3 regions of the Turicibacter bilis genome follow, and region 3 is predicted to be linked to each of the others. Evidence: a T-box and tRNA genes for the amino acid it is inferred to sense, from the RefSeq annotation. Region 3 holds a T-box; the other regions hold tRNA genes.
The links. The T-box of region 3 lies ahead of serS (serine--tRNA ligase). A T-box ahead of a tRNA ligase gene usually reads a tRNA of that ligase, here a tRNA-Ser.

Region 1 (8,620 bases), 280 kb from region 3:
CAATATTGAGTGTTTGAACAATACAATCTGTCAGTAATTCATTTAGACAAACACGATCGGTATTATGCTTGATTTGATCATGTTCATAACGATTAATTAACAATAAATCTTTAACGAGTTGTTCCATTCGGTTATTTTCATCTTGAATAATCGTTAAAAATTCATCACAGGTTTGTGGATCATTTTTTGCTCCGTTCAATAAAATTTCCGTACATCCTTTAATCGCACTTATTGGGGTTTTCAGTTCGTGTGACACATTTCCGAAGAACTCTTTTTGTAAGCTTTCATATTTTTTGATATCAGTAATATCGTGAAATAAGATAACAGCTCCATTAAAGTCCTCGCGCTCATTAAAAATGGGATGCGCCGTTGAAATATAATATTTTTGATTAATTTCTAATTGTTTTTTTCGCGTCGTTTCACAAATCAGTGCATCTTCTAAAATTTTACGTAAGGACTCATTTTTCACCTCTTGGAAAGAAACCCTTTTAAGAGCTGACATATTCACCCATTCTTTAAAGCGATTATTAGCATATTCAAGTTCACCATTAATGTTTAAGATAACCATTGGATCTTGAATACTATTCGTAATAATACTAATAATCTGCATGTTGCGACGATTTCTAAATTCTTGTTTTTGAATCAATCGCATTAATTTATTATATTGAACTCCAATAACTTCTTGCTGTTCAATCACCAATGGAGAGATATTGCTCCAATCCCGATGTTCTTGAATGTTAGCAGCGACCTCATCGTATTTTTTAAGTTGATTGAGATACGTCATCGAACGTCCGTATTGCATGATCATTAAAATAAGTAAGATTAGTAAAAATAAAATCGTAACTTGACTATTGTTTTGACTATAAAGATTAGTGATTAATAACAAGGTGAAAACAATATAAAATGAAATAAGTTCATGACGGCTATCAATCATTTGCTTCGTCCTCTAACATATATCCCACTCCACGAATGGTTTTAATTTTAATCCCATAAGGTTTCAATTTATCACGAATTTTAAAAATGTGGACATCGACAATTCGTGTATCACCGTCGTATTCAAATCCCCATAATCGATCGAGTAAAACGTCACGAGAAAGCGCCTGACCTTTATGTTGGATTAAAAACTCTAGTAATTCATATTCTTTAAGTGTAAAATCAACTACTTGATCATCAATTAATACTTCAAATCGACTACTATCTAGCCTAATACGCTGATAGCTTAAATAAGATTTACCTTTCCCTGCAGATAAAACTTCTCTTCTTCTAATAATGGCCTTTACTTTCGAGACAACTTCACGCGATGAGAAAGGTTTAGTCATGTAATCATCAGCCCCTACATCAAGACCAAGAACACGGTCTAATTCATCATCACGTGCTGATAAAATAACAATATAAATTGAATTTCCACGATTACGAAGTTCTTTACAAACGGAAAAACCATCGCGCTTCGGCAACATGACATCTAGTAACATGACATCATATTCATCAGCTAATGCTTTTTGCAATCCCTCTTCCCCATCTGAGGCGAGATCGACTGAAAAACCTGATTGCATTAAATCATATTGTAAAATACGTTGAATTGAAATTTCATCTTCAACAACTAACACTTTTTTACTCATCGAATGACACCTCCAAAAAAACAATTGATTATGTTTATTCTATCATACTCAAGCTTGTGCTTCTGTTAAGTTTTTGTTAAAGACCTTTTTAGTTTGAATCACTGATTCCAATTCTATTTTTCCATATTATACCGATAAATGAAGATAAAAAAAGAAAACTCCCCTTTGGTACCCTTACTCACATAAAACTAAATGCTTAAGGCTGCTACATTCCTGTCCTGACCTGGTTCACACCGTTCTATTGAATAAGGGTACCAAAAGAGAGTTTCGATTGATACACATTTAGTATATCAATTTGACTCTTGCTTGTCAACACGCTGCTGCTTTTTTTTCTGTCTTAATTCTCTAAAAAAATCTGACAACAGTTGTCCACATTCTTCTTCTAAGACACCTGAAATCACTTCACATTGATGATTAAACTTTGATTCATCAAGTAAATTATAAATTGTTCCACAGCATCCACCTTTAGGATCTTTCGCACCATAAATAACAGTCGGAATACGAGATTGAACAATAGCTCCTGCACACATCGGACATGGTTCGAGTGTAACATACATAATGCAATCTTCTAATCGCCAAGATCCAACTACTTCATTTGCTTTGCTAATGGCTAACATTTCAGCATGAGCATTTGAAAGTTGAATTTTTTCACGTAAATTGTGGGCTCTAGCAATAATTTGTCCATCTTTAACGATAACAGCACCAATGGGCACTTCTCCGATGGCTTTGGCTTTATTAGCTTCTTCGATGGCTTGTTGCATAAATAAGATGTGCTCCATAATAATCACCTGTTATTTGTTCTTTTTTAATTTATTCTATGATAAAATAGGGATGTTATCAAGACTAAGTAATAAAGAAAGTCTGAGGTGAGGATGATGGCTAAAACTTTTATGCTAAATGTAGAAAATTTAAGTTCAAATGAGGATGTAAAAAAAATTAAAGATTACTTCGAAACAAATTTAGAGGGTGTGGAAAAGTTAGATATTAATCTTTCTTTAAAATTAGTTTCTGTTCGTTATAATGAAGGGATTGGTTCCCCGAAATATATTCTTGATGCATTTAATCGTTTAGGTTACACAGTTCGTTAAGGCGAACTTCTTTTTTATATTTGAAGCTTTAATGGGGAACGCTATGAAACAAAATAAATCTTTTTTATCCCCGTTGAAGGGCCAATTGACGTTCGAAAAACTTCACGATCAACACTACGATCAGAACATTATTCTTATCACCTTTAAAGGAGATTATGTATGAGAATCCATTTTTCGATAAGTTTTATAATAATATCGATGAATAAGTGTTTCAAACAAAAATGTTTTTCTTAACGAATTGCTATAAACAATAATTGAGTATTCAAAAAGATTATTTAAATGAAAATTAATCGATTATTTCAGATTATCATTTATTAGGTTCCTTATCCTATTTTGATCACTCAAAGAGTGTAAGGTTATCCATCACTAGTAAACCTTTAAGTGAAAAACTTTTCTAGACTTATATAATAAAAAAGAGCAACGGTTACTTGTGGATAACGGCTGCTCTTTTTTATACTTCTATTTAATATTCTAATTGGTTATATATTAAATAACTCTCCATTAATAAAAAAATTAATTGAGACACTGATAAAATAGAGCTGGCTTCAGTCAGTGAGATTAATAGTAGTCGCTTTAATTAAAAGCCACTCCATCACTCCTCCTATATTTTTCACATGAGACAATGCTAACATACAGAGGTTAAAGAAAAAGACGGATATTTATCCGCCTCTTATTATGTTATTTTTTTAATAACTCTTTCATTCGATTAAACGTTTCCTCACTAATAACATGTTCAATTCGACAAGCATCTTTATCAGCTAATGATTCATCAATTTGGAGTGTCTTTATTAAAAATTCTTTAATTAAGCAATGACGTTCATAAATCGCAGTTGCTCTTTCATGACCAACTTCAGTTAAATTAATTTGTCCATTTTTCTCTATCGTAATTAGACCTGCATTTTTCAAAATTCCCATCGCACGACTAATACTTGGTTTTGAAAAATTTAACTCGTTTGCCACATCGATAGAACGAACAGATCCATTTTTTCGGCTTAAAATTAGAATGGTTTCTAAATAATTTTCACCCGACTCTTGTAATTTCATCTACCCACCCTATTTCTTAAAATCTAAATATAGTTAATCTTAACATAGTTTGTTTCGTTTCTTCAACTTTTATACTTTTATTAAATAGCTATTGACATTATTGGATATAAATGTCAAATTAGTAATATGAGTTAGCTTAAGCTAACTTTTTTCTACTGAAGTTGGTAATTGCTAATATTAAAGGGAGGCCATAATGATGCCATTAACAATGGTAGAGATAGGAGAATCAGTTATCATTAAAAAAATTAGTGGGCGTGATGATACCAAACGTTTTCTAGAGAGTCTTGGATTTATTGTTGGAAGTGAAGTGACCATTGTATCTAAGTTTGGACAGAACTTTATTATTAATGTTAAAGATACACGTGTTGCACTCGATCAAATGATGGCAAAACGTATTTTTGTATAAGGGAGAGATATCGAATGAAAACATTAAAAGATGTGAAAATTGGTGAAACAGTCATCGTAAAAAAGCTAAATGGAACAGGACCGCTTAGGCGCCGGATTATGGATATGGGGATTACAAAGGGAGCTACTATTTATATCCGAAAAGTTGCCCCACTTGGGGATCCCATTGAAATAACCGTTCGTGGCTATGAATTATCGCTTCGTAGAGCAGATGCTGAAAATATTATCGTTGAGATTTAATTTTCCATTGGTAATCAACATCATTCACTATGATTAAGGGGGAGTTTACAATGTCTATAACAATCGCTTTAGTTGGAAACCCAAACTGTGGGAAAACGACGATGTTTAATGCTCTAACCGGAAGTAATCAGTATGTTGGAAACTGGCCGGGAGTAACAGTAGAGAAAAAAGAAGGGTATTTAAAAGGAAACAAAGAGATTAAAATTGTCGATTTACCAGGGATTTATTCACTTTCTCCATATACTCCGGAAGAAATTATTACTCGTGATTTTTTAATAAATGAACAACCAGATGTCATCTTAAATATCATTGACGCTTCTAATATTGAACGGAACCTTTATTTGACCACGCAATTAATGGAAACCACTATTCCAATGGTCATTGCACTAAACATGATGGATATCGTTACAAAGAATGGAACAAAGATTCATCTTGCCAAACTATCCAAACAATTAGGATGTCGTATCATTGAGACGACAGCTTTAAAACAAAAAGGATTAAACGAGTTAATTGAAGCCGTTGTTTCTGTTAAACAAGCACCTGCGATGCCAACTTTCAGTTCAGATATTGAACGGATGTTGCACGAAATGAAGTCTTTATTATCAGGGGCTGTTCCTGAACCACTTCTTCGCTGGTACAGTATAAAGTTATTTGAGCGTGATACCCGTGTGGTAAAACAATTATCATTACCTGAAAGTGTGAAGGTTAAATTTGAGGAGATGACAATTGCTTGTGAAGAACAGTTTGATGATGATAGCGAAAGTATTATTACGAATGAGCGTTATGAGTATATTAGTCAACTAGTGTCACAGTATGTCAAAAAATCAATGCAAGGTAATTTAACGACTTCAGATAAGATTGACCAATTATTGACTAATCGTTGGCTAGCTCTTCCGATTTTCGCCTTAATTATGTGGGGAATTTATTATATTTCTATCACATCTATTGGTACCTTTGCGACGGACTGGATTAATGATTCGTTCTTTGGTGAATTCATTCAAGGAAATGTCGCAGCTTTCTTAGAAAGTATTCAGACAGCTGATTGGCTAATTGGTCTGATTGTGGATGGAATTATCGGTGGAGTTGGTGCGGTTTTAGGATTTGTTCCACAAATTATGATTTTATTTTTACTGATTTCAATATTAGAAGATTGTGGATATATGGCACGCGTGGCTTTCATTATGGATCGCGTGTTTAGAAAATTTGGATTATCGGGAAAATCTTTTATTCCAATGCTCATCGGTTCTGGATGTAGTGTGCCAGCAGTTATGGCAAGCCGTACCATTGAAAATGAAAAGGATCGACGTATGACGATTATGTTAACACCTTTTATTCCCTGTGGAGCAAAATTACCAGTCTTTGCTTTAATGGCAGGTGCATTTTTCCCAACTCAATCTTGGGTAGCTCCTTCGATGTACTTCTTAGGAATTGGGATGGTTATTCTTTCAGGAATTATTTTAAAACAAACGCCGTTATTTGCTGGTGATCCTGCCCCATTTATTATGGAACTTCCACAATATCATGTTCCGAGTTTTAAAAGTGTCTTAATTCATATGTGGGATCGTGCTAAAGCGTTTATTTATAAAGCAGGAACGATTATTTTCGTTGCCTCAGGTGTCGTTTGGTTCTTGCAATCATTTAATTGGTCACTTGAAATGGTTGAAGCGAATGAGAGTATTTTAGCTTCAATCGGTCGTGTCATTGCCCCTATTTTCACTCCTTTAGGATTTGGAAATTGGCAGGCAGCTGTGGCGACTGTAACTGGATTCTTAGCGAAAGAAAATGTCGTTGCAACGTTTGGGGTATTATTTGGTTTAGGTGAGGAAATGACAGAGGAATCAGTCGAGCTACTTGGAAATATGTCAGCTTTATTCATCCCCTTAAGTGCTTATTCCTTCATGGCCTTTACGTTACTGGCTGCTCCGTGTTTCGCTGCTATTGGTGCGATTAAACGTGAGATGATGTCTTGGAAATGGACATGGATTGCTATTGGATACCAAACAGGTTTAGCTTATGTTGTGGCTCTTGTGATTTATCAAGGTGGTACTTTTATTCAAACCCATAACATTTCTACAGCTACTATTATCATTACTCTAATCGTTATCATTGCTTTACTATTAGCAATCCGCAAAATCTTACGTAATCAAAAATCAAATGGATGTAGCTGTGGATGTTCAGGATGTACAAAGGCGAAGACTTGCCATAAATCATAAATAAAAAAAGGAGCTAAAATCATTTAGCTCCTTTTTTGTACCCTACTATTATAACGATAATATTTTCTTACAAAGAATAAAAAAAAATCACACATGACGTGTGAATTATTATCTTGTTATGGCGGAGGAAGAGGGATTCGAACCCCCGCGACGCTTTCACGCCCTGTCGGTTTTCAAGACCGATCCCTTCAGCCGGACTTGGGTATTCCTCCGTATCAACAATATAGATTATACCGAAATATAATTATATTGTCAATCATTTATCTTAATTTTTTTATTTTTTTAAACCTAAACAATCTGGACGATCTTTTATCTCATGACAGTGACGGCAACGTGGTTCATATGCTTCTTTAGCTCCGACTTGAATAATTGGATCAAAATATGAAGCAGGTTGTCCATTAATTAATCGTTGTGAACGTGTCGCAGATGCTCCACAAACACTACAAATAGAGGTTAACTTAGTCACGAACTCTGCTTTTGTTAATAAAGCTGGCATTGTTCCAAATGGTTCACCACGGAAATCTTTATCAAGGCCTGCAACAATCACACGAATTCCCTTATCTGCTAAGTGTTCAACCACTTCAACGATAGTTTCTTCGAAAAATTGCACTTCATCAATTGCAACAGCATATGTATCGTCTTTAATGTAATCTAAAATCTCAATTGGGTGTTCAATCGCGATTGACGGCATTTTTAATCCACTATGTGATACGACTTCGTCGTCACTATAGCGATTATCAATAGCTGGTTTGAATAAGCAATATGAACGGCGCGCAAAGTCTAAACGCTTTAAACGACGGATTAGCTCCTCAGTCTTTCCTGCATACATACTACCACAAATTGCTTCTACCCAACCTTCTTGTCGAACATCATACATACTATGAAACCACCTTTCATCCTATCCTACATTTCTCTATGTTTTCTATCAAAATTTGAACATCTTGATAATTATAACAGATACTTCTTTTAAGATTCAAGCCAACCTTTTAATTTCCAAATTATTTCCCGCGTATACAAAAAGCGATAAAATCAGTTAGGATTTTATCGCTTTTTCTTATTGGCAAGTACATCCTTGTTGGATAGATAAACTATTTGTTTGAGGATTTAAAGTAACATAAGCACCTAGTGGAAGGGTAATTAGTGGGTTACAATGTCCACTTGGAATATTGTAGGCAATCGGTTTATGACAAGATGTTAGTGTGCGTTTAAGTAACTTGTCTGTTTCTTTTTTATCATAAACATTGAAGTCACCTAAAATAATTCCCGCTGCATCGTTTAGCTTTCCACTATATTTGAGTTGCATGAGTAATCGGTCAACCGCATAAACAGGTTCATTAACTTCTTCGATAAATAAAATTTTTCCTCGTGTATCAATTTCATAAGGGGTTCCGAGCGTCGAACAAATAATCGTCAAATTTCCCCCAACTAAAATTCCGGAAGCGGGACAAACGGTTTGATTATAATACGGAACATCAATCATATCAAAAGTTGTCTCTCCCATAATAGTTTCTAAAAAATGATTAGTCGTTGTTTCATTTTTAAGGAGAAGATCTTTTAGCATGGGGCCATGATAGGTGATCAGATGATGGTATTGATTGAAGAAAAGGTGCAAGTAAGTAATATCACTATAACCGATAAATGGTTTCGGATAGTTTTCAAATTTGAAGTTTTTAAAGTATGGAATAATCCGATTACAACCGTATCCGCCCCTCATACAAAGGATAGCATCGACTTCATCATCTGCAAACATCATCATAATATCTTCTGCTCGTTGGCGATCCGATAATCCTGCTAAGTAACCTTTTCGTTCAAAGCAACTAGGAGTGATGATTACATCAAAACCCATTTCTTTTAAAACTTCCTCTCCTTTAAAGACGGTTTCTGCTTCTAATGGTCCTGCCGGTGCCACGATTGCTATTTTCCCTCCCATTTTTAATGGTTTTGGTTCAATCACGCTCTCTTCCCCCTTTATTGTTCTAGCAAATGAAGTGCTGATAACACTTGTAAACAA
Region 2 (8,620 bases), 840 kb from region 3:
GCATCCCTGTAATTACTAATAATGGATAAGCTACACCATAGATTGCTCCCCCGACTGGGCCTAAGCTAAAGAATAACCACATTACAGCTTCTGTTAGTCCATCTCCTACCACGCGCATTGCAGGTCCAATGATGATAAATGTTAAAGCTGCCGTTAATAACACTGAAACTAATGGTGTAATGATGTTATCAAACATTGCTGGTACAATTTTACGTGATCGTTGTTCAATCTTAGCTAAAACAAATGATGATACGATAACTGGTAATACCGTTCCTTGATAACCTACTTTTGCAATCTCAAAACCAAAAATATTCCATGCTGGAACTGTACCATCTAATAAGGCTTGTCCATAATCATATCCATTTAATAAATCTGGATGAATCATGATTGCCCCAATAACAGCCCCAAGAACGGGTGTTCCTCCAAAAATTTTAGTCGCTGAGAATCCAATTAACACTGGTAAGAACGTAAAGGCTGCATTTGAGAATAAGTTAATCATCTCAGCTAAATCGGCCGTTTGCGGATAAGCTTCAACTAAAGACTTCCCTTCAATGAATAACCCTTGTGCCGTTAAGACGTTATTTAATCCCATTAATAAACCAGCAGCAACTAAAGCTGGTAAAATAGGAACAAACACATCAGCTAACGATTTTAGCATACGTTGGAAGACATTTAACTTTGATCCAGCTGCTTCTTTTAATTCTTCTTTACTAACTTCTTGAATATTAGTTACTTGCACAAACTCACGATAAACTTGATCCACAATCCCCGTTCCTAAAATAACTTGAAATTGCCCTCCATTATTAAATGTTCCTTTAACAAGATCCATTGCTTCAATTTGATCAACATCAATTTTTTTATCATCTTTTACAACAACTCGTAAACGTGTGGCACAACTTGCAACACGAATGACGTTGTTTTCCCCACCTACAAAAGCAACAATTTGTTTTGCAGCTTCAAGGTATTGATTATTTGCCATACTGATTCCTCCTTATATAAAAATGAAACGTTTCATTTTTATTCCTAAAAAAGAAACTACTCATTCACTTAAAAATGAAACGTTTCACTTTCTATGGTATAATCATAATATATTTTTTTGTAACCGTCAACATTTTTTAACGTTTTCAAAAAATGTTTTCATTTAGTCTAAGTTCTATCCGTTCTTACTTTTTTCATAGTATCTTTCACTTTAATGAAGATTAATTCTATAAGAAGCGATCTGATTGAAACATGTTTAATGATACTAAGTCTGATATTCTATAAATCTATTTGTATATATTAAGCAACCGTCATTCAAAAATCATCAATAACACGCTCACTATGTATAGGAAAGTTACTCAGAATCTAATCCATAAAAAAAGACAGCCTCTTTTTTCGATTAGCTGTCTTTTTGTCGTTTCGTTGTATTCCCTTGGATAAAGTGTACAGGTAAAAGAATTTCTTTTTCAATCGTTTCTTTATTAATCAAATGAATGATTGCTGCAACACTCTCTTTAGCTATCTCTTCAATCGGTTGACGAATCGTTGAAATTTCAATTTGATCATGTTTAGAGGATTTCACCCCATCAAAACCAATAATCTGTACGTCATCTGGAATTGAAATTTGATGTTTTTCTAAAAAATTAATCACTTCTAAAGCATAGGCATCTGTTACGGCAAAGATTCCATCAATTGAATGTTCTTTAATAATTTTTTCTAGTAAAAACTGCTCCATTTTCTCATGAAACTCAGATTGACTGCCAATTAAATCAAAGATCTCATAGGTCTTTTGATATTTTTCGCAGTAATCAATAAATCCTTTTTTTCGATTCCTTGTTGTATTTTCTTTCTTAGAACCAGCTCCGATAAAACACAGTGATTGACATCCCGCTTCATCTAAATGTTTTGCGGCTAACTGGCCACCTAAGAAGTTATCACTACTCACATAAGGTACTTCATCATTAAAAAAGCGGTCAATACTGATCAATGGAATATTCGATGAAACATAATGTTCAATATCACTATATGTAATCGCAATAATCCCATCTACTTGATTCTGTTTTGCCATCGTCAGATAAGATAATTCGGTTAAATAGTCACCTTCGGAATTACAAAGAATCATTTTATACTCATGTTGTCTTAAATTTTTTTCAATGTTATAAGCCAATTCACCAAAGAAAGGATGCCAGACGGTTGGTAAAATGAGTGCCACCGTATTCGTTCGGCTAACTTTCAAACCACGCGCATAGACATTTGGCTGATAATTTAGTTCTTTGATAGCCAATTCAACCGCCTGTTTCGTTTTTGGCTTTACTTCAATATTATTAATCACTTTCGAGACAGTTCCAACCGAGACACCAGCTCGTTTGGCTACCTCTTTTATCGTTGACACGTTTCAATCACACCTTTATTTATCCTAATGATCGATTATGAACCTCTCATATTATTTTCATACTGGCGGAAAGGAAGGGATTCGAACCCTCGCGACGATTTCTCGTCCTAATGCCGTTCCAAGACATCCTCTTGAGCCACTTGAGTACCTTTCCATCTTTAAATTATATCATGCCATTATCTTTTAGAATAGGTTGTTAGAAAAAAGAGTACTCAGTTTAAGAGTACTCTCTATCCTTTTATTGAAGTTCTGCTAATACCTCATCTAACTCATGAAGTAATGTTTGAACATTTGCTTCCGTAATGACTAGTGGCGGTTGGAAGGCTAATACATTTCGATTTAATCCATTCTTTCCAACGATAATCCCACGATCCTTTAACTTTTCTAAAATGACATCTGTTTCCTCTGAAGCAGGTTGTCCGTCTTCTTTAACTAGCTCCGCCCCTAACATTAAGCCGATGCCACGAACATCTTTAATTAATGAATATTTAGCTTGAAGAGCAATGAGTCCCTCTTTTAACATCTCTCCTAAATGAGCGGCTGTCTCACATAACTCATATTTTTCAATATAATCAAGCACGGCAAGCGCAGTCGCAGATGAAACAGGATTTCCCCCTAATGTCGATGCCGATGGTTTAGTAAAAGCCTTTGCTACTTCATCCGTCGTACAGAATGCTGAAATTGGCATCCCATTTCCTAATGCTTTGGCCACTGTCATAATATCAGGCACCACATCGTAATGCTCAATCGCAAACATTTTACCAGTTCGTGCAAATCCAGTTTGAACTTCATCAATAATTAATAAAATTCCATTATCTTCTAATAATTGTTTTAACTCTTTAAAGTACCAAGCAGGTGGAGTAATAATTCCCCCATTCCCTTGAATCGGTTCTGCGATTAGGGCTGCAATATGATTAGCACCACGTGCTTGAATAATTTCTTTGATGCTTTCAATTGACGCTTTTGCAGCTTGTTCTAAATCAGTGTTACTATCCCACACCGTTTTTGCAAAGTGAACCTTAGGTGATAAATCTGGATCTGCTCGCCACATTGGTATTCCTGTTGCACTCATCGTTAAGTAGGTACGTCCATGTAGGCCATTCTCTAACGCGATAAACTCATTTTTTCCTGTATATAAACGTGCAAGTAACATTGCCCCTTCATTTGCTTCAGAACCTGTACAACAGAAGAATGAACGTCGTAAATCACCCGGTAAGACCGAAGCAAGTTTCTCAGCTAACTGAACCATTTCCTCTGTTAAATAAATAATCGTCGTATGCTGTAAGGTTTGCATTTGTTGAATCGTCTTTTCTAAAATTTCTGGATTACAATGCCCACAGTTCATCACCGAAACACCCGCAAAGAAATCTAAATATTCTTTTCCTTGATCATCATATAAAAATTGCATACTTCCTTTTACGATTTGCGGAGGATTCGCATAAAAGTGATTACGATGAGATGACGGAAGTAAGAATTCTTTCTTTTTCTCAATTATTTGATTAGCGCCAATCATTAATGACCTCTCCTTAATTAAAATTTAATGCTCCAAGCGTAAACCCTAAATGATCATAGTTTAATGATTTAAATAGATTCTGACACTCTTCTAAATTTGTGATTGCTTTTTTATACGTTTGAATAATCATTCTTAACGTCTCTAATTCATAATGACATCCTTCAATTCTAAATGTCTTTACACCTAATTCATGAAGTGATTTTAATAATGGTAAATAACACAATTCTTTTGATAATAACATGTGATTATTTCCTTTATTATCGCGATAAACAGGATGTTCATTATTTTTATCATCAATTAAAAGTAATGGTCTGGCATCTTGATACTGACGCCCTTTCTGTTCACTTGGTGCCATCACTTTTGTATTTTCATATAAATCATGACTCATATACATGACAACTGGTGAACCATGAACAACCATTTCCATCGGTAATTGAGTTTGAGTCACTAATTCTTTTGTATTTTTAACTGGTGACTCATTTGAAATAGTTCCTGTGCTTAAACCTAATTGCTGATAAAAGTTAGCTGCAATTGCATTATAGATATTTAAGGCATGGTCCCCTCGCATTGAATATCCTAATGATCCAAACTTATGCATGCTTCCTAAGTTTGTCACGAGTAGTCCATCAATTCCTAAATCTTGATCCGTCAATAAATGTTGATATCTTGCAAAATCATCCTCATACATCATGGTCGGTAACCCTAAATAAATTTTTGATTGTCCTTTTTGTGAAGTTAAATCTTTAATTTCCTTTTTACTAAACGGCAAATTAGGTTGGAAAACCTCGCCCGATAAATAAATATAATCGACACCCTCTTCAATGGCCATTAAAGCAGAGGCGTAGTTATTTACTTTTACACTTAATGTTGGTTGATGATGTGAGATTCCCTCAATAGTGAATGCCTCTTGAATTTCTTCGACACGCTTTTGTGTTAGATCAAGTTCATTAACTGGTTTACTAAAGACTTTCCCCGTACTATAAAATTTTCCAGTCCCCTCGTAACGTTCATTAATATTACTTAAACCTGGTTTTCCAAACGCATAAGCTGTCGAAAAATCACGTTTACGATTATTAAATAATGTCTGAGATTCTTTTTTACGGTCATAGACGATAGGATCATCAATGTATCGATCAATCGCATCGCGATAACTATTAATAATCCCAATTAAATACTCTGCATCTCTCATACGCCCTTCAATCTTAAATGAAACAACTCCGGCATCAATTAATTCTGGAATATGTTCATACATATACATATCTTTCACTGCCATCGGGAAAGTTGTATTATATTGTAAATTCCCATGATTAATTTTATATCCCCAACGACAAGGTTTCATACATCGTCCACGATTACTACTATTTCCAAACAAAATTCCACTATATGTACATTGTGCCCCATGTGCCACACACATATCACCATGAACAAAGTACTCAAACTCCATATCTGTTTGAACAGAGAATAATTTGACAGTGTTTAAATCAATATCTCGTGATGTCACTACACGCGTCACACCTAGTTCACGTAACTTTTTAATCGTCTCTAAGTTATGAACATTCATCATGACTGATGCATGAATATTTAACTTTAACTTTAACTTCTGCACGAGCGCAATAATACTCATATCTTGTACAATAATCGCATCTGGAGCTGCTGATTCTAAGAAACGTAAATAATGCTCTGTCTCTAGCAGATCTTCAGAGCTTAATAAATTATTTACCGTGACATAAACTTTCTTTCCAAGTTCATGTGCCATCTGAATTGCTTTGACAATCTCATCATTCGAAAAATTAAAATCTTTACGATGCAGACGCATATTTAAAATTTTTCCACCTAAATAAAATGCATCTGCTCCACTATGAAGAATCTGCTTGAAAATTTCAAAATTTCCTGCCGGCGCAAGTAATTCGACTTCTTGCTGATTAAAATATCGACTCATATAACTCCCCTTATACTTTAATAAAATATCTCCTCTATTATATCATTTTTTCGACTTAATTCTAAGTCATCCACATAAGACCTACAAAAAAACACCAATGAGCAAAAGGCTCTACTGGTGTTTTTTCGATATTAACGTCCACAACATTTTTTGTATTTTTTACCGCTTTGACATGGGCATGGTTCATTACGTCCAACTTTTGTTGATTTCATTGGATTAATCATTGGGACAACGACTTGATTAGATTGTGCGTCATTTAATGAAGTAGCTTCTTGATCCACTTGACGGAATCCTTTACTTTCCCATGTGCGTGCATAGTTGAAAGCATCCATTAATAAAATCATTAATGCTTGTCCAACATTGTATGATTCAATTTCAATTCCACGACTTTCAAGTGCCATAAAAGCTAATTTCGCTTGATATTTATAAGTGAAGGCGACACCCATTTCATGTGCAATTTCACGTGCCACATTTACATCATCACAAATATTTTCAGAAATGAATTTGCAAACTTGTTCTAGTTGTGGTGTCCACTCCCCTTGATCTGTACCAAATTGCATAACCTCTTCTTTCGTTGGCATGTAATAAGGTTTATCTTGTTGCATGTCATATAGTGCAACAGCATCCATCTCTGAATCAATTAATAATACATCGCTTACTAATAATGGACCGAATGATTGAACATCACCCTTGAATGTTAGTTTACAGAATAACACGTTTAATGCTTCTTCTGCTGTTAATTCTGGTGCTTCATATTGATTGAACACTGAAATTAACTGATTGAACTCACAAACTCCATATAAATTTACTAGCGCCTTCATATATAAGTAAACTAAATCAACTCGAACTTTAGCCTCTTCTAAAGCTGCTTGATCAATTGATTGGTAAGCCTCTTTTACCACTTCTGGCATCACATAAACAACCTCTTTACCATTCATAACTGGTAAAACATATCCTAGGCTATATAAAATATGAACGCATCCGCTCATGACATCATCAACAGATACATACGTTTCATTTGCGAGCATTACGAAATCACTCATCATGACGTCATCTAATCCACAAAGAATATACTCTAAGCGAGCTGAATCTGCTAATGTTGATTTGATACGCTCAATTAATCCACCTTTAGCTAATGATGAACATCCTTTTAAACCATGTGCATCCACGATTGCTTTTAATTCAGGTTTCTTTAATTTATTTAAAATTGTTTCAAAACTCTCATCATAATTACATTTAATCGCATTGGCAATCATCGATTCTTTAATAATATCATTCATATTTTGCATCAGTAATCCCACCTTACAAAAGAAAAGTCAACTCGAAATTTATACTGTACCATATAATAATTCAAATTGCAAAAGAAAATAATATAAAACGCCTCTACATTTCACTCACATTTTGTTGCTTTTTCGCGAATTAACCACGAAAAATGTAGAAAAATATATTTTTTAGCTTATAAATTCTCCGTTAAAAATGCAAACTATTCGTATTATACAAAAAAAAAGGAGTGAAATAAATGGCTTTGTTATATTTTTTTGAAATGTTATACACACTTATGAACTATTGGGAGCTATTTTTTCCTAATTTTTCAAATTTATTTTAACTCTTCTTACAAATTGTTCCAATATATGACACTCAACTAAAAAGTTATCTTTCTTAATCGCTAGACTCTCTCCCCCCCAATGTTTCATATTCAATACTTATATTTTAAATTTAATTGCATATATTGTATCAATACGGTTAATGCAAACAAGGGGGGATATGATGGCGATTTTTTGGTATATTCTAATTGCCTACATTAGTATTTTTATTCATGAAATGGGGCATTATTCATCTGCCTATTTCTTTGGTGTTAAAGCCACTGACGTTATTACAGGCATGGGATTTAAAGTTATCTCCTTCAAAACAAAATATACGACCTTTACCTTTAACATTATTCCCGGGGGTGGGATGACCATCTATCCACAAAGTCAAGAATTAAAGCTCTCTCGATATAAGCAATTTATCATTTTAGGATCAGGTGTCACCTTCAACTATCTTGCTGCTATTTTGGCCACAACTTTCTATTTTGAAACCTCGCTTTTAAATGGTTTTATGGCCTTTAATGAAATGATTTTCAACTTTATTCAAACCCTTTTCACCCTATTTTCCTTTAACGATATGCTAACTCCACAAGTAGGTATGACCGATTCGATAGAACTCATTGCCAACCAATTTACAACGATAAAATTTATTCTCTTCATCTTCATTTTCATGAATTTATTACTCTTTCTCTTTAACCTTCTCCCCATCCCATTCTTTGATGGCGGCCAAATGCTGTCACTCTATACTGATCCATTACTATATAAAATCGGTATCTCAGCCAAACAACTCAATTTAATCAAAACAAGCATCAACCAACTCGTCGGCATTCTACTCATCACTATCGCCTGTTTACCACTCATCAATGAAATTTATCGCTACCTCACTCAAAACCACCTATCCACAAAAGTCATGATTAAGTGGGCACTTATCATTATCGGAACAATTTTGATTAAACGACTTCTCACTTCAATTATTCAGCATTTTAAACTTAATAAATAAAGGTCTGAGCCACTAATTAGCATCAGACCTTTTACTTTAACTCATCTTTTTAATCACTTTTGAAAGTGGTGGATATAAAAATAACGTCGCTAAAAATGTGCTTAATCCATTTCCAAGTGACACTTGAAAACCAAGTAACAAACGAATCCAAAGTGCTTTCGATGTCATTCCACTCATCATCATAAACGGTAAATCGATTAACGTCCCACAT
Region 3 (8,620 bases):
CATTTAATCAGGGAATTTTTTATTGTTATCTATTATAAAATCTTCGCAGAGATTATACTAGAATCTCTGCGAAGATTAGAACCTATTATTCAGTATGATTAGTCTAACTTTTCTAGATTTTATAGCTCATCCTCATCTTCGACCATCATACCTTCAATCACTTTATAAACGGCTACTTGATCGCAGTGCTCACATTTATGTTCAATTTCTACTTCAACTAAAATTGGTAACTTTCCATACTCATCTAAAAAACGATCCATTGACTCTTCAATATGTTCTAAACAACTGTACATACCTATTCCTCCTATAACGTAATCACTTTCGATGGATGCATCGCATACGTCATATGTAAATTTAACTTACTTAAATCAACATTTTCTTCTTTTAAAATATGACGAACTGTCATTTCTGCTAAATCAGGTAAATTAGCATCCTGACTTAAATGAGCTAAATAAATATGTTTCGTCTTTTCCCCAATTAACTGACTCATCGCATACGCTGAATCTTCATTTGATAAATGACCACAATCATCTAAAATACGTTGTTTTAACGACCATGGCCTATTACACATCTGAAGCATCTCTACATTATGATTCGCCTCCATAATATAGGCATCTGCATTTCCTAATGTTTTTAAAATATCACCCGTAATATATCCGGTATCTGTCACATAAACAAGCGTCTTTTCACCTTGCTTAATCATATAACCTACCGGATCAACCGCATCATGAGAAATTCTAAATGGCATAATCGATAAATCCCCTAGATCGAACCAAACATTTTTTTCAACCGCTGTCGTCTGTTCAAAACCTGGTTTGATAATATTTTTACGATACATCTCATCAATCGTTTTTGCCGTTGCACAAACATTTAATTTCCACTTACGAGTACAAACCCCTACACCCTTAATATGGTCACCATGCTCATGAGTAATTAAAATATGTTCTATTCTATTTTCATCAAATCCACTTTTTTTAATCAATTCCTGTAATTTTTTTAACGATAACCCATTATCAATTAAAATTGCTGTCTGTTCCGTTTCAATAATCGTTGCATTTCCGACACTTCCACTCGACAATACACAGATTCTCATTCTATCACCTGTTCTTCTATTCAAAAAACTTTTTTTATACTCCAAATAAGCCTTTTTTATTTCGATTATTCATTTTAACATTTTTATCATGATGAATCCAGTACAAACCCCTATTAAGCATCAATTTGATAAAAAAAGAAAGACTATCTCATAAAAGATAACCACTTATGATGATTAATAAAAACTTAAGGGATTCGATACTCATCACTTAAAACTCTAATCATTTGATTATAAACATACACACGGTTAAATCATATCACTTCTTTGTCTGTTATGTCCACATTACATAGGAATACTGGCAAATGTAGCAAACGAGAAGATAATATACCTGATTACTCAATTTAGATGATCTATTATCCTAATATTTTAATTAAAGATAGAGTATCCTAGTGCATTCCATAAGAAAAAGAGTACCTAAGGTACTCTTTTTCTTATGGAATGCTTATTTAATAACTTCTAAATTACGCATGTATGGACGTAATACTTCTGGAATAACAATGCTTCCATCAGCTTGTTGGTAGTTTTCAATAATAGCAGCTACTGTACGTCCAATTGCAAGCCCTGAACCATTTAATGTATGAACGAATTCAGGTTTAGCTTTTGCATCACGACGGAATTTAATATTTGCACGACGTGCTTGGAAATCTTCAAAGTTTGAACAAGAAGAAATCTCTTTATATTCATTATAAGATGGTAACCACACTTCGATATCGTATGTTTTAGCAGCAGAGAATCCGATATCTCCTGTACATAATTCGATGACACGGTATGGTAATCCTAATAATTGTAATACTTTTTCAGCATTTGCTGTTAAAGTTTCTAATTCTTCATAAGAATCTTCTGGTTTAACGAACTTAACTAATTCAACTTTATTGAATTGATGTTGACGGATAATACCACGAGTATCCCGACCAGCTGAACCAGCTTCTGCACGGAAACATGGACTATATGCTGTATATTTAATTGGTAATTGTTCAGCGTTTAAAATCTCATCACGGTGTAAGTTTGTAACTGGAACCTCAGCTGTTGGAATTAAGAAGTAGTCAGTATCCACTAATTTAAATGCATCCTCTTCAAACTTAGGTAATTGTCCAGTCCCTGTCATACTTGCACGATTAACGATAACTGGAGGTAAAATCTCAGTATAGCCATGATCTCCTGTATGTAAATCTAACATAAAGCTAATTAAAGCACGCTCTAAACGAGCTCCTAACCCTTTATATACAGCAAAACGGCTTCCTGTAATTTTTCCAGCACGTTCAAAATCAATAATATCTAAATCAGTTACTAAATCCCAGTGTGCTTTTGGTTCGAAGTCAAACTTAGTTGGTTCTCCAAATTTACGAATTTCAACATTATCATTTTCATCTTTACCAACTGCAATTGTTCCACATGGAACATTTGGAGTACCTAATAAAAGATTTTTGATTTCTTCATCGATGTTGCGTAATTGTTCATCTAATTCTTTAACTTTTTCTCCAACACCATTCATTTGAGCTAATAATTCAGAAGCATCTTTTTTCTCACGTTTATATTGTCCGATTAATTTAGATACTTCATTACGATTTGATTTTAATTGCTCTACTTCTAAAATGATGTTTTTACGTTGTTCATCTAACTCAGTAATTTTATTTAAATAACTGAAATCTCCACCACGTGTTTCTAAGCGATTAATTGTACCTTGTAAATCTTCACGTACTCGTTTTAAATCTAACATGTGTGTTTCCTCCTATTAGTTGATTTTGATTAGTCGTTCTAGAAAACAAAAAAATCCCGTCCCTAAATTAGGGACGAGATTTAACCCGCGTTGCCACCCTAGTTGTTCACTAAGCGTTCCACGTGGAACATTTCAGTGAGACCACTTACAAAGATAACGGTTAGACCGTGAATGAATACTAACCATTGTGTTCTTCATTCCACTCCTAGGTTGATTTCTAGTTACTCATACATCAGTTTCCACCAACCACTGACTCTCTATGCTATCAAGTAAAAAGTACTACTCCTAATCAATGCTTTTTTATTTAATTGTAATATAGCATTAACTATTTTTTTTGTCAATATTAGTATATATCGTGTTTCTAATTATATGCGCATAAGACCTAATTATTTGTATGTAACCATTCTATTCTTCTGTTGAAGTTGTTTCAGTTTCCTCAGCCTCTTCATGTTCAACAACTGCTACACTTGATACTAATTGATCATCTGTTAAACGAATTAATTTAACCCCTTGTGTTGCACGTCCCGTTTGAGAAATCTGATGAATTGGTGTACGGATAATAACACCTTTATTTGTCACGATTAATAAATCTTCATCACCATTTACAGCCTTCATGGCTACTAATGTCCCATTTTTCTCTGTAATTGTTAATGTTTTAACACCTTTTCCACCGCGTTTTGTTTTACGATATTCTTGAATTGAAGTACGTTTACCGAACCCGTTTTCTGTAACAACTAAAATCTCCTGATTCATTGTGACCATTTCCATTCCTACTGCTACTTCTCCCTCTTCTAAGAAGATACCACGGACTCCGGCAGCTGTACGTCCCATCGGACGAACTTCAGTTTCCTCAAACCAAACTGCTTTTCCACCACTTGATGCAATAATAATGTCATCGTTACCAGATGTTTTTCTTACACCAATTAGCTCATCATCTTCACGTAAAGAAAGAGCAATTAAACCATTAGTACGAATATGACCAAATGCTGATAATGTGGTACGTTTTACAACCCCTGAACGAGTCGCGAAGAATAAGAATTCTTCATCATTAAACTCTTTAACAGGAATGATTGCACTAATGTACTCATCTTGGGCAATCTCAATAATATTAACAATTGGTAATCCCTTAGCTGTACGACCGTACTCAGGAATTGTATAAGCTTTCTTCTGATAAACTTTTCCTTTACTTGTAAAGAATAATAAATGATCATGAGTAGATGTTGATAATAATTCCTTAACATAATCATCATCATGTGTTCCCATTCCTTGCACACCACGTCCACCACGGTTTTGTGAACGATATGTTGAGATTGGCTGACGCTTAATATAACCATTATTTGTTAATGTAATGATGACTTGTTCTTCTGGAATTAAATCTTCATCTTCAATATCAAAGTCAGATCCACGGACGATTTCTGTACGACGCTCATCTCCATGTTTGTGTTTTACTTCTAACAACTCTTCACGGATAATCGCATGAACACGGTCTTCGTTCGCTAAAATATCTTTTAAATCAGCAATTAATGCGACTAACCCTTGATATTCTTCTTCGATTTTACCGCGCTCTAATCCTGTTAAACGGCGTAAACGCATCTCTAAAATAGCTTTCCCTTGGCGTTCAGATAACGAGAATTCAGACATTAATGAATTTAATGCCTCTTCATCTGTAGATGAACCACGGATAATCGCAATAATACGATCAATATGATCTAAGGCAATACGAAGCCCTTCTAAGATATGAGCACGATCTTCTGCTTTATTTAAATCAAATTGCGTACGACGGACAATAACCTCAACTTGGTGTTTGATATATGCGGCAATAATTTCTTTTAAGTTTAAAACTTTAGGTTGTCCATCTACAAGTGCTAACATATTAATTCCATAAGACACTTGTAATTGAGTTAATTTAAATAAATTATTTAACATCACTTGTGGATTAACATCTTTACGCAATTCAATAACAATACGTGTTCCTTCACGGTTTGACTCATTACGTAAGTCTGTAATTCCATCTAAACGTTTTTCCTTAACTAATTCCGCGATTTTTTCAATTAAACGCTCACGGTTTACTTGATAAGGAATTTCAGTGACTAAAATTGAATATTTTCCACCATGACCTTCAACAATTTCACATTTTGAACGCATCATGATTGATCCATTCCCCGTTTCATACGCCGAACGGATTCCTTTTGTTCCTAAAATTAAAGCACCTGTTGGTAAATCTGGTCCTTTAATAAATTGCATTAATCCTAAAACATCAATTTCAGGATTATCCATATAAGCTAAACATCCATCAATAACTTCAGATAAGTTATGTGGTGGAATATTAGTCGCCATCCCAACAGCAATCCCTGTTGTCCCGTTGACTAATAAGCTTGGAAAACGAGCAGGTAAAACGATAGGTTCTTGTTCTTCACCATCAAAGTTTGGTTGGAAATCAATCGTATTTTTATTGATATCACGCATCATTTCCATCGCAAGCTTAGACATTCTTGCTTCAGTATAACGCATAGCGGCCGCTCCATCACCGTCAATTGAACCGAAGTTTCCATGTCCATCTACTAATGGATAGCGATAACTAAAATCCTGTGCCATACGTACCATTGCATCATAAACTGATGAATCCCCATGAGGGTGATATTTGGCAATAACGTCCCCGACGATACGAGCAGACTTCTTATATGGCTTATCACTGTGCATCCCTAAATCATTCATCGAATACAAAATACGACGGTGAACAGGCTTTAACCCGTCACGAACATCTGGTAAGGCACGTGATACGATAACACTCATCGCATAATCGATGAATGAAGTTCTCATCTCTTTAGCAATATTATGCGGTTTAATTTGATCATATGCAGACATTTTCGTTCCTCCTTATAGATGTGATTGCTTCAAATTAGTAGTCTAGGTTTTTAACGTATTTAGCATTAGCATCTATAAATTCTCGACGTGGCTCTACGCGATCACCCATTAAAATATCAAAAATTTCATCAGCTTCAACAGCATCCTCAAGAGTAACCTGTAATAATGTACGTACTTCTGGATCCATTGTTGTTTCCCATAACTGCTCAGCATTCATCTCTCCAAGCCCTTTGTAACGTTGAACATTTGGACGAGGCGTTGCTGCTAAACTAGACATAATCTCTTCTAATTGTTTTTCATCATAAGCATATTCTACCTTTTTTCCTTGAGAAACTTTATATAAAGGAGGTTGCGCAATATAGACATACCCATGCTCTACTAAAGGTCTCATATAACGGTAGAAGAATGTTAATAATAACGTACGAATATGTGCTCCATCGACATCGGCATCGGTCATGATAACCACTTTATGATAACGAGCTTTCTCGATATCAAATTCATCTCCAACACCTGTTCCAATCGCATGGATCATACTTTTAATTTCGTTATTCGCATAAACTTTATCAATACGAGCTTTTTCAACATTTAAAACCTTACCACGAAGAGGTAAAATTGCTTGGAATTTATTATCTCGACCTTGTTTTGCTGATCCTCCGGCAGAATCTCCCTCGACGATAAATAATTCAGAAATATTCGCATCACGTGACTGACAATCGGCTAACTTGCTCTTAAATCCTAATGATTCAAGTGGAGACTTACGACGTACCATCTCACGCGCACGTTTTGCAGCCATACGAGCACGAGCCGCCATTAATGCTTTATCAATAATGATTTTAGCTGCTTGTGGATTCTCCATCAAGAAACGTTCAAATCCTTCAGAGAAAATATTATCCGCAATACGACGAACTTCGCTATTTCCTAACTTCGTTTTTGTTTGTCCCTCAAACTGTGGATCTGGATGCTTCGCAGAAATAATCGCTGTTAATCCTTCACGAATATCTTCCCCGATTAATGCATCGTCACCTTTTAATAAATTTAATTTTTTCGCATAACTGTTAATAATACGAGTTAATGCGGCACGGAATCCCGCTTCATGCGTTCCACCCTCGTGCGTATTAATGTTATTCGCAAACGAATAAATATTTCCAGCTACACCTGTATTATATTGCATCGCGATTTCAACACTAATTCCATCGCGCTCACCTTCAACATGAATCACTTCTTCATGAATGACTTCTTTATTCTTATTTAAGAAGCGTACATACTCACTAATTCCACCTTCATAATGGAACTCATGGCGTTGTGGTTTATCTGAACGAAGATCTTCTAATGTAATTTTTAATCCTTTGTTTAAAAAGGCTAACTCACGAATACGGTTGCGTAAAATATCATAGTCATAAACTGTCGTTTCTGTGAAAATAGTTGGATCCGGTTTAAACTTAACCTCAGTACCAGTAGAATCAGATTCACCAATGATGTGTAATTCATCAATTGGATTTCCTTTTTCAAACTGTTGGAAATACTTTTTACCATTACGACTTACTGTTACTTCTAAGTGTTCAGATAAGGCATTTACTACAGAGGCACCTACACCATGTAATCCCCCAGAAACTTTATATCCGCCACCACCGAATTTTCCTCCGGCATGTAAAACCGTATAAACTGTCTCAACTGTTGATTTTCCAGTTTGTTTATGAATATCAACTGGAATCCCACGTCCATTATCTTTAACGATGATTTCATTATCTTCAGTAATTGCAACATTAATTTCTGTACAGTATCCAGCTAATGCCTCATCGATTGAGTTATCAACAATTTCCCAAACTAAATGGTGTAATCCACGGCCACTTGTTGAACCGATATACATCCCAGGGCGCTTACGAACCGCTTCAAGACCCTCTAATACTTGAATATTACTAGCATCATACTGTTGTGTTTTCGATACTTCTTGCGTCATTCTTATCACCTATCCTAATCTTCGCGTTATTAATGGTAAAAATATCAGCCAGTTCAATGACATTTTCATCGATTCCATCAATATTCGTTGTCGTTATAAAGGTTTGAACTTTATTTTTTATCGTATTTAATAGCTGTGTTTGACGTGCATCATCTAATTCACTTAAAACATCGTCTAACAATAAAATGGGATACTCATTTAAAACAGAATAAATCAACTCGATTTCAGCTAACTTCATCGATAACGAAGCTGTTCGTTGTTGACCTTGTGAGCCAAACTGATGTGTATTCACACCATTAATTGAAACACTAAAGTCATCTCGATGAGGGCCTAAACTAGTTGATCCTAATTGAATATCCTGATCATATAAATCTTTATATTTCTGTAAAATTGTTTCTTCATTTAACTCAAGGTTCTTAAATGAATTGATATAATCTAAACCTATTTCTTCTAATTGATTTGAAATCTCACCATGAACTTTTTTCGAAAAACTCTCAAGCTTCTTTAAGAACTCAATCCGACTATTTAGCACATAAACCGCATGAGGCACTAATTGCTCTGTAATGACATCTAAAAGCAAATCATTCGAGCGATTCATACGAAGCTGTTTCAATAACTCATTACGTTGCTTTAACAATTTCGAATACTGTCCTAAATGAAATAAGTAAGTTGGGGATAACTGTCCAATCTCCATATCCATAAAGCGTCGACGATACTGTGGTCCACCTTTAACTAGCGATAAATCCTCAGGTGCAAACATCACCACAATAAGCTTACCGACATACTCACTTAATTTCTTTTGATCGATTCCATTATAACTTGCCTTCTTACCTTTTTTAGAAATAACTAAAGATAAATGCAAATCATCCCGTTCTCGCGTAATATCTGCCTCAATACGGGCAAAGTCTTCATTAAATAAAATCAGCTGTGAATCTTTACTTGTTCGATGCGACTTTGTCGTCGATAACACGTAAATTGATTCAATCAA

Region 1: it has a tRNA-Ser gene. The T-box ahead of serS (serine--tRNA ligase) is inferred to sense a tRNA for this amino acid. The anticodon was not compared.
Region 2: it has a tRNA-Ser gene. The T-box ahead of serS (serine--tRNA ligase) is inferred to sense a tRNA for this amino acid. The anticodon was not compared.

What each region holds. Positions count from the first base shown of each region.
Region 1 covers NZ_CP071249.1:1,587,800-1,596,419, forward strand. The annotation lists gene J0J69_RS07705 (sensor histidine kinase) at 1-934, opposite strand, end outside; gene J0J69_RS07710 (response regulator transcription factor) at 927-1,619, opposite strand; RNA gene ffs (signal recognition particle sRNA small type) at 1,782-1,877, opposite strand; gene tadA (tRNA adenosine(34) deaminase TadA) at 1,910-2,398, opposite strand; gene J0J69_RS07725 (heavy-metal-associated domain-containing protein) at 2,495-2,707, shown strand; gene J0J69_RS07730 (metal-dependent transcriptional regulator) at 3,386-3,751, opposite strand; gene J0J69_RS07735 (FeoA family protein) at 3,948-4,157, shown strand; gene J0J69_RS07740 (FeoA family protein) at 4,172-4,396, shown strand; gene feoB (ferrous iron transport protein B) at 4,447-6,609, shown strand; tRNA gene J0J69_RS07750 (tRNA-Ser) at 6,729-6,821, opposite strand; gene J0J69_RS07755 (thymidine kinase) at 6,884-7,486, opposite strand; gene J0J69_RS07760 (S66 peptidase family protein) at 7,664-8,563, opposite strand; gene J0J69_RS07765 (M20 metallopeptidase family protein) at 8,578-8,620, opposite strand, start outside.
Region 2 covers NZ_CP071249.1:1,030,022-1,038,641, forward strand. The annotation lists gene J0J69_RS04795 (sucrose-specific PTS transporter subunit IIBC) at 1-979, opposite strand, end outside; gene J0J69_RS04800 (LacI family DNA-binding transcriptional regulator) at 1,379-2,371, opposite strand; tRNA gene J0J69_RS04805 (tRNA-Ser) at 2,435-2,525, opposite strand; gene J0J69_RS04810 (aspartate aminotransferase family protein) at 2,610-3,884, opposite strand; gene J0J69_RS04815 (peptidase U32 family protein) at 3,898-5,823, opposite strand; gene J0J69_RS04820 (YecA family protein) at 5,955-7,112, opposite strand; gene J0J69_RS04825 (site-2 protease family protein) at 7,591-8,409, shown strand; gene J0J69_RS04830 (hypothetical protein) at 8,446-8,620, opposite strand, start outside.
Region 3 covers NZ_CP071249.1:1,870,369-1,878,988, forward strand. The annotation lists gene J0J69_RS09045 (CxxH/CxxC protein) at 120-293, opposite strand; gene J0J69_RS09050 (MBL fold metallo-hydrolase) at 305-1,093, opposite strand; gene serS (serine--tRNA ligase) at 1,536-2,810, opposite strand; T-box leader at 2,877-3,112, opposite strand; gene gyrA (DNA gyrase subunit A) at 3,216-5,675, opposite strand; gene gyrB (DNA topoisomerase (ATP-hydrolyzing) subunit B) at 5,710-7,632, opposite strand; gene recF (DNA replication/repair protein RecF) at 7,598-8,620, opposite strand, start outside.